One region of the Paraburkholderia sp. SUR17 genome, then DNA from elsewhere that is predicted to be linked to it. Evidence: predicted binding sites of a transcription regulator. Region 1 holds the regulator's gene; the other holds the start of a gene.
What was found. The regulator FNR, encoded in region 1, switches genes on or off when oxygen is low (the NO sensors DNR and NnrR bind a similar motif). The targets are predictions, from matches to a motif close to TTGATNNNNATCAA.
Positions count from the first base shown of each region.

Region 2: P2869_RS03030 (universal stress protein) is a predicted target of FNR. The motif match lies at 2,972-2,985, and genes of this name have one in related genera.

Region 1 covers NZ_CP120509.1:1,629,849-1,638,285, forward strand. Annotated here, with positions in the region: gene P2869_RS24635 (PAS domain S-box protein) at 1-452, shown strand, start outside; gene P2869_RS24640 (response regulator transcription factor) at 449-1,096, shown strand; gene P2869_RS24645 (response regulator transcription factor) at 1,494-1,901, shown strand; gene fnr (fumarate/nitrate reduction transcriptional regulator Fnr) at 1,911-2,717, shown strand; gene P2869_RS24655 (YkgJ family cysteine cluster protein) at 2,952-3,734, opposite strand; gene P2869_RS24660 (AraC family transcriptional regulator) at 4,010-4,567, shown strand; gene P2869_RS24665 (VOC family protein) at 4,564-4,980, shown strand; gene P2869_RS24670 (MFS transporter) at 5,216-6,412, shown strand; gene P2869_RS24675 (tetratricopeptide repeat-containing glycosyltransferase family protein) at 6,590-8,041, shown strand; gene P2869_RS24680 (zinc-dependent alcohol dehydrogenase family protein) at 8,125-8,437, opposite strand, start outside.
Region 2 covers NZ_CP120508.1:660,528-668,964, reverse strand. Annotated here, with positions in the region: gene adh (aldehyde dehydrogenase) at 1-864, shown strand, start outside; gene P2869_RS03045 (hemerythrin domain-containing protein) at 955-1,536, opposite strand; gene P2869_RS03040 (hypothetical protein) at 1,966-2,100, shown strand; gene P2869_RS03035 (RcnB family protein) at 2,247-2,630, shown strand; gene P2869_RS03030 (universal stress protein) at 3,054-4,004, shown strand; gene P2869_RS03025 (ATP-binding protein) at 4,070-5,452, opposite strand; gene P2869_RS03020 (response regulator transcription factor) at 5,430-6,143, opposite strand; gene P2869_RS03015 (cytochrome b/b6 domain-containing protein) at 6,118-6,741, opposite strand; gene P2869_RS03010 (PepSY domain-containing protein) at 6,744-7,028, opposite strand; gene P2869_RS03005 (rubrerythrin family protein) at 7,249-7,728, shown strand; gene P2869_RS03000 (heavy metal translocating P-type ATPase) at 7,869-8,437, opposite strand, start outside.

The sequences.
Region 1 (8,437 bases):
CCATCGACTGGCTCGCGGGCGACTTCACACACCGCTACGGCATCGAGGTGGACCGGCGCATCGCCCCCGGCGACACGAATTTCTCGCGCACGAGCGCGACCACGCTCTTTCGCATCGTCCAGGAAGCCCTCACCAATGTCGCCAAGCATGCCGAGGCCACGCGCGTGGAACTCATGCTGCGCGTGGAGGGCAACTTCTGCGTGCTGCGCGTGAGCGATAACGGACGCGGCAGCCACCCTGCCGGCGCAGACGGCGCCAACGCCCCGGGCAGTACCCACTTTGCGAATGGGACGAACGGTCGCGCCGGCAAGTCGTTCGGTATCATCGGCATTCGCGAGCGCGCCCATATGCTGGGCGGCTCGGTTGCGATCGACACGGCCGACGGCAAGGGCTTCGCCCTCACCGTCACCTTCCCTCGCGAGGCCGTGCAACAGGAAGAGACACTTTCATGATCAAGGTACTGATCGCCGACGACCATACGCTGGTACGCGACGGGCTGCGCCATATCCTGCAGAACGCCAGCGGCTTCGAGGTGGCCGGCGAAGCGTGGGACGGCGCGACGACGATTGCGCTCACACGCTCCACCGAAGCGCAGGTGCTCGTGCTCGACCTTTCCATGCCGGGGCGCAACGGCGTCGAACTGATCCGGCAGATCAAGGACGAGAAACCGAATCTGCGCATTCTCGTGCTCACCATGCATGCCGAGCAGCAATACGCGGTGCGTGCGTTCAAGGCGGGTGCGTCGGGCTATCTCACGAAGGAAAGTGCCAGCACGGAGCTTGTTTCCGCGGTGACGAAGGTGGCCGCGGGCGGTGTCTACGTGAGCCTCGCCATGGCCGAGCGCTTCGCGCAGAGCCTCAACGAGCCCGCGGACACGCTGCCGCACCAGCGCCTCTCCGACCGCGAGTTCGACGTGTTCCGCCGCATCGCGGCGGGCCAGAGCATCTCCGAAATCGCGCAGGAGCTATGCGTGAGCGCGAAGACCGTGAGCACCTATAAAACGCGCATTCTCGAAAAGATGCAGATGCCGCACGAAGCCGCGCTGGTGCGCTATGCGATGCGGCACAAGCTGTTCGACGACAACGACGAAGTCTGACGAAAACCGCAAGGCGCGAAGGTATGCCCTGCGTCGTCGCTTTGCGTTCTGCTGCCCACTCTCCTGCCGTTGCGCGGGCAACCTGTTCCGGTTCGTTTCACGCTCGCCTGCGCAACGCTCCTCAAGGCGCTCATAAAAGCGCTGATTAAAAGACCGACTAGAAAGACCGACTAAAAAGATCGACCAAAGCGCTGATGAATCGCGCATGAAGCGCAGTAAAGCGCGAGCCAGCCGAACGGCGGCATATCGCCGCATTCAAGGCCTCACAGGGCACACCGGCCGCCCGGCAAACACCCCGCCCGCTGTAGGAATCGACCTACACGCATTCCTTCCGCCCTACTGAAAGTTCAACCGTCGCCGATTTAAATTCCGTGAATCGCAGACCATACTTGCACCCATGAAATCAGAACGGTCCGCCAAGCTGAAAGTCTTCCTCGCGGAAGACTCGGTACCGGTGAGACGAAGAATCTCGCTCTCGCTCGGCAGGATCGACGGAGTGTGCGTGGTGGGAGAAGCGGAAGACGTATCCGCCGCGCTCGAAGGAATTGCAACATCCTGCCCGGATCTCGTGATCGCCGATCTACGGCTCGCGCAAGGCAACGGCCTCCAACTGATTGAAGCCGTTACCGCAGCGAACCAGCCTGTGGTCACGATGATGTTGACGAATCACGCAGGTCCGGCATTTCGCGAAGCAAGCCTCGCGGCGGGAGCGCAGTACTTCTTCGACAAGACAGCCGAATTCGAAGAAGCCCGCAGCGCCGTTGAAGCAATTGCCCGCACGCATCGCACGCGTGCTGTCGCCTAGGAGATTGACATGTATTCGAGTACCGCCTGCGACGTAGCTGTTTCGTCTGGCTCGCCCCACACCGGCTATCAGACGTACCCGATTGCCCCTGTCGACGCACCGGCCGATACGCGTGCCGACACCGCCAAGCGCGCCGTGACGCGCTGCTCCACCTGCTCGATGCGCGCCATCTGCCTGCCGCCCAGCCTGACCACGGCGGAGCTCGAACGGCTCGACTCGATCATCTGCACCACGCGCAACGTGCGCCGCGGCGAAGCGCTGTATCGCGGCAACGATGCGTTCCAGAGCATCTACGCGGTGCGCGTCGGTTCGTTCAAGACCGTGGTGATTCATCGCGATGGCCGCGAGCAGGTCACGGGCTTCCAGATTGCCGGCGATGCGATGGGCCTCGACGGTGTCTACGCGGGCCGCCACAGCTGCGACGCCGTCGCGCTGGAAGACAGCCAGGTCTGCATCATTCCCTTCGGCCTGCTCGAAGTGGTGTGCCGCGAAGTGAAGTCGATGCAGCATCACGTGCACCAGATGATGAGCGGCGAGATCGTCCGCGAGTCGGGCCTCATGATGCTGCTGGGCACGATGAGCGCGGAGCAACGCCTCGCCACGTTCCTGCTGAATCTGTCGAGCCGCTTCAAGTCGCGTGGCTACTCGGCCTCCGAATTCCACCTGCGCATGACGCGCGAAGAAATTGGCTGCTACCTGGGCATGAAGCTCGAAACGGTCAGCCGGATGTTCTCGAAGTTCCAGCGCGAGAAGCTCGTCGATACGCACGGCAAGCAGATCCGCATCACGAATATGGAAGGACTGGCCCGCGTGTGAGCGTTGCACGCGGCAGTACGCAGCATGTCTGTTGGCCGCGCATGACAGTGCGGCCAATGTTGAGGACGTAAGGTTAGCCGGATGGTTCCGGCGAATGAGTGGGTGCAAGTGCCTCGAAAGAGGTGTGTGCTTTGACGGCGCAGCAATGCGCCGTCTTTTTTTTGGGCTGTTTGATTTTGTCGGCCGCGATTTGCGCGATGCGCCGTATCGCCGGCCACCATCACCCCCGCCCAATCACTCGCCGCTTGCCGCGTGAAACCCGAGGTATTCGTGCAGGTCGGGCAAGGCGTCCGGTGCGCGTGCCTCTGCATCGACGGAAGCCAACGTGTCACGTGTGCTGCGACGGTTCGAAATCAAGATCCACGATGCCGGGTTCGCATCTTCGCCAACGACTTCGTCCTCGCGCATTGCCGCAGCGATTGCATTCGCCATCGGCTCGCGCCCCGGCGCGATCACCACAAAGCCCTCGTTCGCCAACGCCGCCGTGCGCACGCCCAGCACGTCGCAGAGTTTGCGTTTGGCTCCGACGTCGTGGATATCGGCCTCGCGGAAAGCCTCGATAGTCGCCACGAGCGACGGGTCCGCATAACGCCCCGCCACTTCGAGCACGGGATGACGTTCATCCCATGCCTCGGGCGGACACAGTTTGGCGGCCGGCTGAAGCTCGATGAACGGATTGATCTCCGCCGGATAAATGCGACACACGCGCGGCCGGCGATCGTACGCACCGCAGCGCAGGTCGGCTTGCAAATGCGGGCACGGCCCGTCGAACGCGGCCACGACGGTCACGATTACGCGTAACGGCAGCGTGCCGCTCATCGCCGGGAAGGAACGCCTGAACTTGTAGGCCGCGAGGCGATCGTCGGCGGCCGGCTCGACGGGCCACGGAATCGCGTCGCAGAGCAACTGCGTTTCTCCGCCGTCGCGCAGCCAGCCCGCCGCTTCGGCAAGGCTCAACGGAAGACGCAGATCCCGGCAGCAGCGGCCGCACATCGTGCAGGAGAAATGTGAGGGCATGGCGGTCCAATTCGGGAATGACAGGCGGGCAGGGCTCTGGCGCGAAGCGTACTACGTGTGGCGGGATCGCGCTGCCGGCAGGACAAGGCCGGGCAAAACGCCAGACTGCTGCCATTCGGCTGGGGCTGATCTGGGGACAACTGGTGCTGTCTGGTGCCGCGCAGCATAGGGCCTGAGGCCCGGCCAGCTTCGGCGGCCCCTGCCACCTTCACTCCTGCCACACGATGCAGCCTAAACTACGGCATCCCGCCAGCCCACTCACTGTCCGAAGACGCATGCCCGCCCGATCAGACCGTCGTGCCGCCTCGCCTGCTTTGTGTCCTGCTTCGGCAACCGACGGCGCCCTCGAAGACCCCGCCCTGCTCCGCCGCCTGCTGCGCGCCAAAGACCGCATGGACGCCGCCTCGCACGAGGCCTGGCCCGTCGGGCGTCTTGCGCAGGTCAGCGGCGTCTCCGAGGCCCACTTCGCGCGCTCGTTCAAGCGTGCCTTCGGCGTGCCGCCGCACCGCTATCTGCTCACGCGTCGCATCGAGCAGGCCATCGCCCTGCTGCGCGACACCGAACTGAGCGTCACCGAGATCGCCTTCGCCACGGGCTGGGAGAGCCTCGGCACGTTCGGACGCGTGTTTCGCGATGTCACGGGCCAAAGCCCCGGCACCCTGCGCGCCGCGACACGCACGGAGCCGGCCAGCACGCGCGAACTGGAGCGCATCCCCGCCTGCGTGCTGAAGGCCGCGCAGCGTCCCGACCTCACCATCGCAGTTTTGGAGAAGCGCCGCCGCGCGGCCGGCGCTACATTCGCGCCATCTACCCAGGAGGAGGAGGCGTCATGAATCAGGGCATCAACGTGGTGGGCCTTTACGTCGACAACCAGGACGAAGCGCTCGCGTTCTACGTCGACAAACTCGGCTTTCGCGTGCATACGGACGTAAGCAACGGCCCGTACCGCTGGCTCACGGTGCAGCACCCTGACCAGCCGTCGTTCCAGCTGGGTCTGTTTCTGCCTGGGCCGCCCATCCACGACGCCGCCACCGCGCAAACCTTGCTCGCCATGGTGGCCAAGGGCGCCATGCCGCCGCTCGTGCTTTCCGTCGACGACTGCCGGGCCAGCTACACGCAACTCAAAGCCCGCGGCGTGGAGTTCACCCAGGAACCGGTGGACCGCTTCGGCAGCGTGGACGCCGGCTTTCGCGACCCCGCCGGCAACGGCTGGAAGATAATTCAGGCGGCAAAAAGCACCGTCTGAGCGCGGGCCGTGCCGATGTGGCCCGCAGTGCCGGGCCGGGCCGGGCCGGGCCGGGCCGGACCAGGCCACGCCACGCCGCGTGGCGCTGCGCCAAGCCAGGCGCCAGGCCCCGCCGGGCCATGCCGGGCCATACCGCCCGCCCACGGGGCCATACCGCGCCAGCTACAGGCCTGACGCGCCGCGGCGGAACAGGCCTTGCTGCCTTCGTCGGGGTATCTACACCGCGGAGGACGCCATGCACGCACGCCTCTCGCAGCCCGCGGCGCTGACCGGTCACGCATCGCTCGTCGCGGCCGCCGTGCTGCTCGGCACGCTCTATGCCGGCAGTACCCTCGTCACGCCGCTCTACCCGCTTTATCAGCGCGCGTTCGGCTTGTCCGACCTGACCATCACGCTCGTCTATGCGACGTATGTGGTGGGCAATCTGGGCGCGCTGCTCGCAATGGGACGCGTGTCCGACCAGGCCGGCCGGCGGCCCGTGAGCCTGCTGGTGCTCGCCGTGGGCGGCACGAGTGCGCTGCTGTTCCTGCTGGCCATCCATCCCGCGCTGCTTTTCATCGCGCGGGCCGCGAGCGGCCTCGCCATCGGCGTGGGCGCGGCGACGGCAACCGCGTGGATCGCCGACCTGCACTCGGCCAAAGACAAGGCGCCAGCGAGCCGGCTCGCCGCAGCCGTCAACCTGGCCGGTCTCGCCGGTGGCGTGGCGGTGGCGGGCCTGCTCGCGCAATTCGCGCCGTGGCCGCTGCGCACCGTCTACGGGGTCTACCTGCTGATCCTGTTCGTGACCGCCGCGCTCACCCTGCGCACGCGCGAGACCGTCGAGCACTCGACGCACGCCAGCCAGCCGCTGTCTTTCAGGCCCCGTATCGGCGTGCCTGGGCAAGCGCGCGCCGCGTTCGTGGCACCCGCTGTCACGGCGTTCGCCACCTTCGCGCTGCTCGGCTTCTACGCCGCGCTGCTGCCCAACCTGCTCGCGAACAGCATGCACGTGCATAGCCCCGCACTCAGCGGCGCCGTGGTGGCCGAACTGTTTGCAGTGGGCGCGGCCACAGTCGTCCTGACGCCCACGCTCACGGCCCGTGCCACGATGTTCGCCGGCTTGTGGCTGCTCCCGCCGAGCCTCGCGCTGCTGCTGTGGGCGCAGGTGGCCGGATCGATCGCGGTGCTGATCGGGGCGACCGCCCTATGCGGGATCGCCTCCGCCTACGGATTTCGCGGCAGCCTCCAGGAGGTCAACCGCATCGCGCCGCCGGAGCATCGCGCTGAACTGCTGTCGGCGTATCTGTTGTGCTGCTATAGCGGCAATTCGCTGCCGGCGGTGGGCGTGGCGGTGCTGTCGAGGTACGTAGGACACCTCTGGGCGGACGGGATTTTTGCGGCGGTTTCGGTGGGGCTGGTCGGGGTGGCGTTGGGGGTGGGCAGGCGCAGGTGAGACGAGGCGCGGTTCGTGTGTCGGCCTGATGGCGAAACTGCGTAGAATCCCGATCCATCACGTTCGACGCACACAACGAGACCATCGATGGACCCCGCACAATCGAATCTGCCCTTGGGCGCCGACCGATACCAGACGGCGGTCTCGCTTTATTCGAGCGGCAACGTAGCCGCGGCGTTGAGCGCACTCGAACCGGTGCTCGAAGCGGGCGTGCCCGATGGCGCTGAGCGGGCGCAAGCGTTGAATCTGGCCGCGGCTTGCGCATTGCATCTGGATCACAAGCTCGATGCCGAACGCTATTGGCGGATGGCGATCGAAGCCGACCCGCACTGCGCTCAAGCGCATTACAACCTGGGCGTGCTGCTGCATGGTCTCGATCGATCTGCCGAGGCGCAGACGTGCTACCGCGCGGCGCTGGCGGTGCGCCCCGACTACCTCGAGGCGCACCACAATCTGTGTGCCTTGCTGAAGACGTGCGGCCGCTTGCCGGATGCCGAGGCCGCCTGCCGCCAGGCACTTTCGCTGTTTCCCGATCATCCGGTTCTGCTTCACAGTCTCGGGACGGTGCTCGTCGAACTAGAGCGCTTGCAGGAAGCGGAAGCCACCTACCGGAAAGCGCTCGCAATCGACCCCCACTACGCCGATGCCCGGTGCAAGCTCGGCGCGCTGCTGTTGAGCCTCGGCCGGTTCGAAGAAGGCTGGCCGCTATTCGAAGCCCGCTACGACGCCGCTTTGACGGACCGGACCGCGGCGCCGCCCGGCGTTGCCTACGCGCAATGGCAGGGGCAATCGCTGCAAGGCAAGGCCGTGCTCGTCTGGCAGGAACAGGGCTTCGGCGACATGATCCAGTTCGGGCGCTATCTGTCGTTGCTGAAAGCGCGCGGCGCGGCGTGGATCACGCTCGCCTGCGCGCCGGCGCTGCACCGGTTGTTCCGCAGCCTGCCGGGGATCGACGCAGTGGTCGATGGCCATTCCGATCTTGCGCGCGCCCCGTACGACTACTGGACGTTGCCGCTCAGCATCGCGCATCTTGCCGGCACCACGCTCGGGTCCATTCCCCCCGCCGCGTACCTGCAGCCGGATGCGGCGCTCGTCGAGACATGGCGGGCTCGGGTGGCGCCGCTGAAGGGACTCAAAATCGGCCTCGTCTGGAAAGGCCATGCCGGTCACGGCAATGATCGCAACCGGTCCCTGCCCTCGCTCGAAACGTTGCGGCCGTTGCTGAACGTGCCGGGCGTCAGCTTCGTGAGTTTGCAGAAAGGCCAAGGGGAAGCCGAGGTGAGCGCGCTCGAGGGCCGCCCCTTCGTGCTCGATGCCGCACCGGACATCACCGATTTCGCCGATAGTGCGGCGCTCATCGCGCAGCTCGATCTGGTGATCAGCGTAGACACCGCGGTCGCGCATCTTGCCGGTTCGTTGGGCAAGCCGTGCTGGGTCATGCTTCCGGCGCTGGGGCTCGACTGGCGATGGGTGCGCGGGCGAACGGATTCGCCCTGGTATCCGGGAACGATGCGCTTGTTCAGGCAAGCGGAGCCGGGACAGTGGACACCCGTGGTCGAACAGATCGCCGCGGCATGCCTGGATGCTGCCGCGGGGTATGCGGCGGCGTCCCATCCCCAGGGCGTTTGACTGCAAGTTCAGGGCGGTCCCCGGCCCATCGAGCTTGCCGCGGCTATCGAGTTTTTAAGCGAAGCAGGCCGCGCCTGCCACGCTCACCTCATCACCAACACCGCCGCCCCCGAAACGCGCCCCGCTCTCAAATCGTCCAGCGCCTGGTTCGCGTCCGTTAGCGCGTACGGCGTTGTCTCGATGGCGAGCGGCACTGCGCCGGCAATGCGCATGAAGGCCTGGCCGTCTTCGCGCGTGAGATTCGCCACCGACACCACACGCCGCTCGCCCCACAGGAACGCGTAGGGAAACGAGGGGATGTCGCTCATATGGATGCCGCCGCAGACCACCGTGCCGCCCTTCACCACCGCTTGCAACGCGAGCGGGACGAGTGCGCCCACGGGCGCGAAGATCAGC
Region 2 (8,437 bases), on a different replicon from region 1:
GGCCTGGAAGCGGGCAAGCCGCTTGCCACCAGCAAGCGCATCGCGAAGGTCGCCTTCACGGGCGAGACCACCACGGGCCGCCTGATCATGCAGTACGCGAGCGAGAACATCATTCCGGTGACGCTCGAGCTGGGCGGCAAGAGCCCGAACATCTTCTTCGCCGACGTGATGGACCGCGACGACGGCTACTTCGACAAGGCACTGGAAGGCTTCGCGATGTTCGCGCTGAACCAGGGCGAGGTCTGCACGTGCCCGTCGCGCGTGCTGATCGACGAGAAGATCTACGACCGCTTCATGGAACGTGCGCTCAAGCGCGTGGCCGCCGTGCAGCAGGGCCACCCGCTGGACCCGAAGACGATGATCGGCGCGCAGGCCTCGCAGGAGCAGCTGGAAAAGATCCTCTCGTACATCGACCTGGGCCGTCAGGAAGGCGCGCAGTGCCTCACGGGCGGCGAGCGCAACGTGCTCGCGGGCGAACTCTCGAAGGGCTACTACGTGAAGCCCACGGTGTTCCGCGGCCACAACCGCATGCGCATCTTCCAGGAAGAGATCTTCGGGCCGGTGGTGTCCGTCACGACGTTCAAGACCGAGGAAGAAGCGCTGGAGATTGCCAACGACACGCTGTACGGCCTGGGCGCCGGCGTGTGGACGCGCGACGGCACGCGTGCGTACCGCTTCGGCCGCGCGATCCAGGCGGGCCGCGTGTGGACGAACTGCTACCACGCGTATCCGGCGCATGCGGCATTCGGCGGCTACAAGCAGTCGGGTATCGGCCGCGAGACGCACAAGATGATGCTCGACCACTACCAGCAGACCAAGAACCTGCTGGTGAGCTACAGCGAGCAGCCGCTGGGGTTCTTCTGATCGGTGGCTTGATGCGTTGGTGAAAGACGGGCGGCGGGCGGAAGAAACGCACGCCGCACGCCGCGGCTCCATACGTGCAGACGCAGCCCTTCAGCCGCCAAGATCGGGAATAGCCTTCACCACCATCTCGAACAGGTGGTCGAGGTCGCTCTCCGTCTTCATGCCTTCGAATGGGTCGCGATTGGCGCCGAACGCGGCGTCAACCTCGATCCAGTCTTCGCGGGTCAGGAAACGCAGCGCGGCCGGCAGGATCAGTTCTTCTTCGAGGCGGCGGTGTTCCGCGAAGAACCGCGCGTATTCGTAGACGCTGTCGCGCAGTGCCGCGAAGGCCGCCTCGTCCGCGAGTTCGTAGCGCGTGAACACGCGCTCCAGTTCGCGCACCTTCGCTTCGCCTTGCGCGTGCTGGTGCTCCAGTTCCTCGATGATCTCGTCGAGATCCGCCGTGCGCATGCGCAGCCGCGCGAACAGATAGCAGTCTTCCTTCGGGTGATGGATCTGCTCGGGATATTCGCGAATGTAGTAAAGCATCGCGCGGAACACGATGGCGTCGGGCGTTTGCGCGTGGGCATCGACAAGCTCGATGAAACGCTGCATGCCACCGACCACCACGGCGAGCTGCTGGTGTTCCCTGATGATGGCCTGCACGGCCGTATGCATGGCGGACGGCACCATGATGTTTCTCCTCGCGGCAATCGCGGCAATTCGTGGCAATTCGCGGACGACGGACGGCCCGCAGCAAACCGACTGACGTCCTTTAAAAAGTATCGTGCCGCCACGAAAGCCAGCCTTGACCGCAATCAATCCGCACACGGGGCGTTGCACGAGACACTTCCACGCACGCCGATGAGCCGCTCCGTGTCCCTGGCCTGGCGGCACGCCCGTCGTCGGCCAAGGGAAAACCCTATAATTTGCATTTTTCCGGCGGGCGATCGCCATCACGCGGTCTGCAGCGCGGGAGCCCCCGGCACACGGCGCCTCGCGAGTGAGCCGGCAAGCACGGCAAACGCCGGACCACACACGGCGGCGAAGTCCTCGCACAATCGGCATCGCCGGCACCCTCAATCACTATCGGGAACGCGCCTTTCACGGCGCGCACACGACATGAAGCGAATCGGAGCGTTTTTCGTTGCGAGCTGGCTGGCGGCAGCCACGCTCTATCTGGGCCGGCACTCGGTGCCCTTCATGGCACTAAGCGGCGTCATCGTGTTTGCCGGGCTCGATCTGCTGCGCCCTTGAGCGCAGCCGCTTGTCGACGATAGCGGCAGTCCATGCGCGGCGGGTCGCACTGACCCCGCACTGACTCGTTCGATGGCGCAATGGCGCATCGGGTGCTAGCCTGCCTCTGCCACTCCGGCAATCACCACCCCGCACAGGAGAAAGCCATGAAGAAATCGCGCGTGTTTCTCGGGTCGCTGATCGTCACCGGCATGCTGGCTGCGTCGGCCGTCAGCGCGCAACCGCCGCACGACGACCACGGAAGAGGCGATCACGGCAAAGGCGAGCAGGGTCACGGCCGGGGGCATGGCCCCGAGCGCATGCCGCCGGGCCACAGCCCCGAGGGTCCGGGCGCGTCCGCCTACGCGCCGGGCCACTGGCGCAAAGGCGATCGCCTGCCGCCCGAATACCGCGACCGCCAGTACGTCATCGACGACTGGCGCGCCTACCGTCTCGGGCCGCCGCCGCGCGGTTACACGTGGATCGGCGTGGGTGGCGATTACCTGCTGGTGCAGATCTCCTCCGGCATCGTGCTGCGCGTGGGGCCCTAGAGCGCAACGAATCAGGGCCGCGGGTCCCGAGCCCTGATTCGACACGCCCGACCAGTCGACATCCCCTTCTGTTCCCCCACTCCCGCTCACGTCGCCTGCGCGGCACGAGGCGGCCTCGCACGAAGGCGCCTCATCCCTTCCGCTTCGTACCCAACGTATCTGTCGCACGCCGACACGCTCGCGTACGCGACCGCGCCTTCCCGGCCGCCGTGCAGGCAACGCGCCCCTCCCCACCCGACAACGAGAACACCTCGCGCAAGCCGCGCGGATGTGAGCCGTGCATGAGGGGCAGGTAAGCGGGAGATGTCCGCCCCCACGGTCGGCCGCGTTACCAAGGGCGCTTGATCGTGGTCAAGAAACGGCAGGCGGGTGGATTACAGAATCGCTTACACGCTCCCTTCAACCTTCCGCAGGACACCCACCGTGAATGCCGCCACCTCCACCGACACGCCCTTCGCTCTGCCAACCCGCGTACTCATCGCCGTCGACGCGTCGGCCGCCTCCCAGCAGGCGCTTGCCTACGTGCAAAACCTGCTGCGGCCCGAGAACCAGGTCCGCCTCGTAAGCGTGGCGGAGAACCCGCGCACGCTCGTGCCGACCGGCGGATTCGTCGGCAGCACGCTCGACGTGGCACGCGCCGAGTTGCGGCGCGACGCGGCAGACGCGCTGAGCCACGCCAAAGCGCTGCTCGCGCCCAGCAACGCCGCGATCGAAACCGAGGTTATCGACCTCTCGCAGCACGGCGGCAGCGTGGTCGATGCGCTGATGGCCGAAGCGAACGCCTGGCAGGCGGATCTGCTCGTGGTGGGCGCGCGCCAGCATCACGGCGTGATGCGCTGGGTGGAGGGAACGGTGTCCGAGCCGCTTGCGCGACTCGCGCGGTGCCCGATTCTCGTCGTGCCGGAGCGCTTCGAAGTGAAGCCCGGCCAGGTGCCCACACGCCTCTTCTTTGCGCTCGATGCGAGCCACGTGGCATTGCAGGCGCTGCGTTACGGCATGCGCTTCACCACGCGCAACGCTCACGTGCATGCCGTGTACGTGGTGGACCGCGCGGTGCGCCTGAGCGACCTCGTGCCCATCGACATGCTCGAAAACGCGTTCATCGACGAAGGCAAGGCGGTGCTGGCCAATGCGGAGCCCATTCTCAGCAGCGCCACGTCGTCGGCCACCACGGCGCTTCTGAAGACCGAACTCGCCGGCGACGATGTCGCCCACGCCATCGTGCGCGCGGCCGACCACTGGCACGCGGAACTCGTGGTCATGGGCACTCACGGCCGGCGCGGCATGGCGCGCTGGGCGCTCGGCAGCGTGGCGCAGCGTGTGGCGCAGCTCACCAGCGTGCCGCTTCTGCTGGTTCACTCGCAGGAGGCGTGAGGGCTTTGCGGCGGCGTGCGAAGCGTGTCGAACATCGCCCGCATGGCGGCTCACGCAAACCGGCGCTAGAACCGCAGGCGCATCAACGCGCCCTCACCGGGCGCGTCGTCCACCTCGATCCTGCCGCCGTGCGCTTCCATGATCGTCGCCGCGATGGCGAGCCCAAGGCCCGCTCCGCCATTACGGCTGCGGTCGAGCCGATAGAAGCGATCAAAAATTCTCGCGCGCTGATCCGCGGGAATACCAGGCCCGTGGTCGCGCACCGAGCAACAGCGGCCCGGACCGCTCACCACCTCCACCGCCGTTCCTCTCGGCGTGTGCTCCAGCGCGTTCTCGATCACGTTGCGCAGCGCCCGGCCAATGGCTTCCGCGTGGCCGCGAACGGTGGCGCCGCCTGCATCGACAAAGGTGATGGAACGCCCGCGTGCCACAGCAAGCGGCAGCAGATCGGTGGAAACGTCGCGTGCCAGCGCGTTGAGATCGACGCGGTCGTCTGCGGCAATTTCTATCGTGCTCGCCTGCGCCATGTCCAGCATCTGGTCCACGAGCCGCTTCATGCGCTGGGCGTCCCGCGTGAGCTTCGTCTTCGTCTCTCCGTCCGGCAGATTGCCGATGCCGAGCATCAGGATGGCAAGCGGCGTGCGCAACTCGTGCGCCGCGTTACCCGCAAATTCCCGCAGCGTTTGCACTGACCGCTCAAGCCGGTCGAGCATGCGGTTCACCGATCCGACCAGCGCCTGCACCTCCCAGAGTGGCGTGGAAGCCTCGATGCGCGCGGCAATCTGCGCCGGATCGATGCGGTCCACGGCGGCAATGGTTTCGTCGAGCGGCTTGAGCGTGCTTCGCACCACGCTGAAGTTGAAGAGCAGCAGCAAGCCTGAGAGCAGTGCGAGCGGAAGTACGACATGGAAGCGAACCTCGTCGAAGATCACGGGAACGAAGGGCTTGAAGCCACGGCCGGCAATCGCCACGGTGATCCAGTAAGGACGGTCGGCCACGGACACGCGGCGTGTGCCCGTCAGCAGAAAGCGGTCGCCCCACGTCTCGCGCTGCGTCCGGATGACGAGAAACGACATGGGCGGCTCCTGGTCGATGCGCAGATCGCCGTCGTCGTGGCGGGCGATGATCGCGCCGCCCTTCTCGTGAATCACGAAGGCGCGGCGAGTATCGGGCGCGAGCGGCCGCGCGAGATCCTCGGATAGCGCGATGCCGGCACCCGCGCCGCCGGGGGCAATCTCCCGCGCAATGCGGGCCGCCTCGGCCGAGATGAGCAGCTGATCGAGTTCATTGGGGTTGCGCACGTACATCCACACGACGGCGAGCAGCTGGGCCAGCATGAAGGCGCAGCCCACCACGGCGAGCCGGACGGAGATGGTGAAGAAGAGCGTGCGGCGACGGCGCCGCGGCGCGCGCATGCCGCTCCCGTCAGCTATGGGGCTGCGGCTCATCGCTGTCCCCGTCCGAAGCTTGCGCGGCGGTCAACATGTAGCCGATGCCGTGCGCGGTATGCATCACCACCTGTGCGTCCGCGGCGGCGAGGCGGCGCCTCAGGCGCGACACCACCGCTTCGAGCGCGTTCGGCGTGACCTCGGCTTCGAGTGCATAGAGCGAATCTTCGAGCGCCCCTTTGGTCACTACATGCCCCACCCGCCGCATCAATCGTTCGAGCAGATCGAGTTCGCGCGGCGGCACCGGCACGACGCGGCCCGAGACGCGCACCTCCCGGCCCGCCGTATCGAGTTCGAGATTGGCCACGGCAAGCGTGGTGCCGAGGCACGAACCCGGCCGGCGCAGCAGCGCGCGGCACCGCGCCGCGAGTTCGCGCAACTCGAATGGCTTGACGAGATAGTCGTCGCCGCCCGAGTCGAGCCCGATCACGCGGTCGTCCAGACTGCTGCGGGCCGTGATGATGAGCACAGGAACGGTGTGGCCGCCGCGGCGCATGGCCTGCACGAACTCCACGCCGTTGCCGTCCGGCAGGCCGAGATCGAGCAGCACGAGGTCGTAGGTGTTCGACGCGAAGGCGCGCCTTGCGAGATCGAGCGTCGCGCACCCGTCCACCGCGAAGCCTTCCTTCGAAAGCCCATCGGCAATGAGCGAGGCAAGCCTGCCGTTATCTTCGACGAGCAGCAGCCGCATGATCCACATCCGTTCCCGAGGCGGGCCGTTTGCGCCCGGTCACCATGGCGAGCACAAGGTTTTCGCGATGCCGCCGGCTCTCCACCAGCGCCGCCATCACGTGCAGCGCCGCCATGGCGAGCACGGCATCGACGAGCAGCGCGTGCGTGGTCTGCAGCCATTGCTCGCCCCAGAACGCGTCGAGTCCCTGCATCCAGCCCGTGATGCAGACCGCGGCCAGCAGCGCCATCAGCGCGAGCATCATGAGACCGCCCGCCGGGTTGTGACCGACGTAGCGGCGATCACGCCCCGCCGCGGCTCCCGCGAGGTGTGCCAGCGCGGCGCGCGGGCTCGCCACGAAGTCGGCGAACCGCGCGTGCGCGCTGCCGACAAAGCCCCAGACCACGCGCACGAGGAGCGCGCCCGCCACCGCGTAGCCCACGTAACGGTGCGGCGCCTTGCCGGCTTCGAGCAACAGATAGTTCGCGAGCACGCCCGCTACAACCGTCCAGTGAAAAACGCGCACGACGGGGTCCCACACGCGGACGGAACGCGGCTTCGCGTGACGTACGGTAGCGGCGGGCGCGATCAGCGTTTCGCGAGGATGCGGGGGGAGCATGGCTAGTCCACGTTGCTTTGAACAACCGCGCCCGTCACCGGATTGAAGTAGACCTCGGCCTTGCGGCCGTCGCCGGTGCGCCCGTAGATCTCGTAACAACCGGAAGCGGTTTTCTTGAACACCTTGATGTCCTTGTAGCCCATCCGACTGATCTTCTTCTGCATGTCCGCTTCGCTCAGCCACTGCGATTCGGGCTGACGCGTACAGGTAGGACTGGCGACGGCGTGACCCGCGATAGCGCCCAGCACGGCGATAGCGGCGATGCGTCCAATGCGTTTGCAATTCATGTTGCGACTCCTCTTGCTTGAGATGACGAGCGCAAGACACGCTCATTGCCAAGGTTAGAGACGCCTTCTGACCGAGTCCTGACGGGCCTGCGTCAATGCTCGCCGTGCCGCGCAAACGGTTGTTCCAACGCGCGGCAGACGTCAGGACATTGTCAATGCCGCACGACAACATGGTCGCTGTCGCCACGGTCGGCGACGTCCCCGAAAAGGAATGCTGATCATGAAACTCTTCACGCAACTGGTTCCCGTGGCCGCGCTGGCGGCGCTTTCGTTCGCCGCAGCGCCCGCGCTCGCCGAGGGCCAGCTGAAAGACCAGACGAAGCAGAACCTCGAGGCCGCCATGCACGGCGAGGCCTACGCGCACCTGAAGTACCTCGCCTACGCCGAGCATGCCCGCAAGAGCGGCCACCCGGAACTCGCGAAGCTCTTCGACGAAAGCGCGAACGTAGAGGCCAACGAGCACTTCGCACGCGAAGCGGAAGCGCTGAACCTCGCGAAGTCCGACGAAGCCAATCTGGCCGACGGCATGGCCGGCGAGCACTACGAGAACACGAAGATGTACGTCAAATACGCGGAGCAGGCCGACGCGGCCGGCGACAAGAAGGTGGCGGCCATGTTCCGCCAGATTGCCGCCGACGAAGGCGATCACTACACCGCGTACAAGACGGCCGCCGAAAAGCTGCGGGCCGGCAGCAAGTAACGCGGGCACGTCACCCACGCACATCGCGGACGCACACGCCCGAGGCCGGGCATGCAGCCCGCGTGCGTTCGAACGCGGCATCGGCGGCGGCATCGCGTTGGCGTGCGCGAGGCGGCCACCGGGCCGCTTCGCCTGCTCCATTACCCGTTTTCCGCCAGCGCATGAAACAGTTCGTCTTCCTGAGCGCAATGCAGCCGCACGATGGCGTCGAGCGCGTAGAGAAGACGCTGGAATTCGCGCAGGCTCGCGGCGTCCGGCCCTTCGGGCGGCACGTGCGCCGTCATCTGTCTGAGCATGCGTGCAAGGCGAAAGATCTCGCGATGCGTGCCGCTCATCGCGGCCATGGGGTCGTCGCCACCCATGAGTTGCGCGAGGCCGGGATAAAGCTCGATGTCGTCGTGCTGCTCGTGCGGCACGAGCTGCTGCGCAAGCGATTCGTTCATGCGCGTGAGCGCACCGGCAACGGACTGCGGCGGCATGCGCGGCAGTTCGTCCGCGAGCGCTCTGATCTGCTCCATCACCGGTCCCAGTTCGGCATGGTCGGCTTTCAGGCGATCCGCGTCGTCGCGCGGGAGACTGCCCGGCGCGGTGCCGGGGCGTATGCGCAAGGCGCGCAGCGCATTGAGGATCACGGCGACGTCGATGACTTCCTGAAGCAGCGCGCCCGCCAGGGGCGGCAGGTAGCCGGCCGCGGCCACGGCCATCGCCG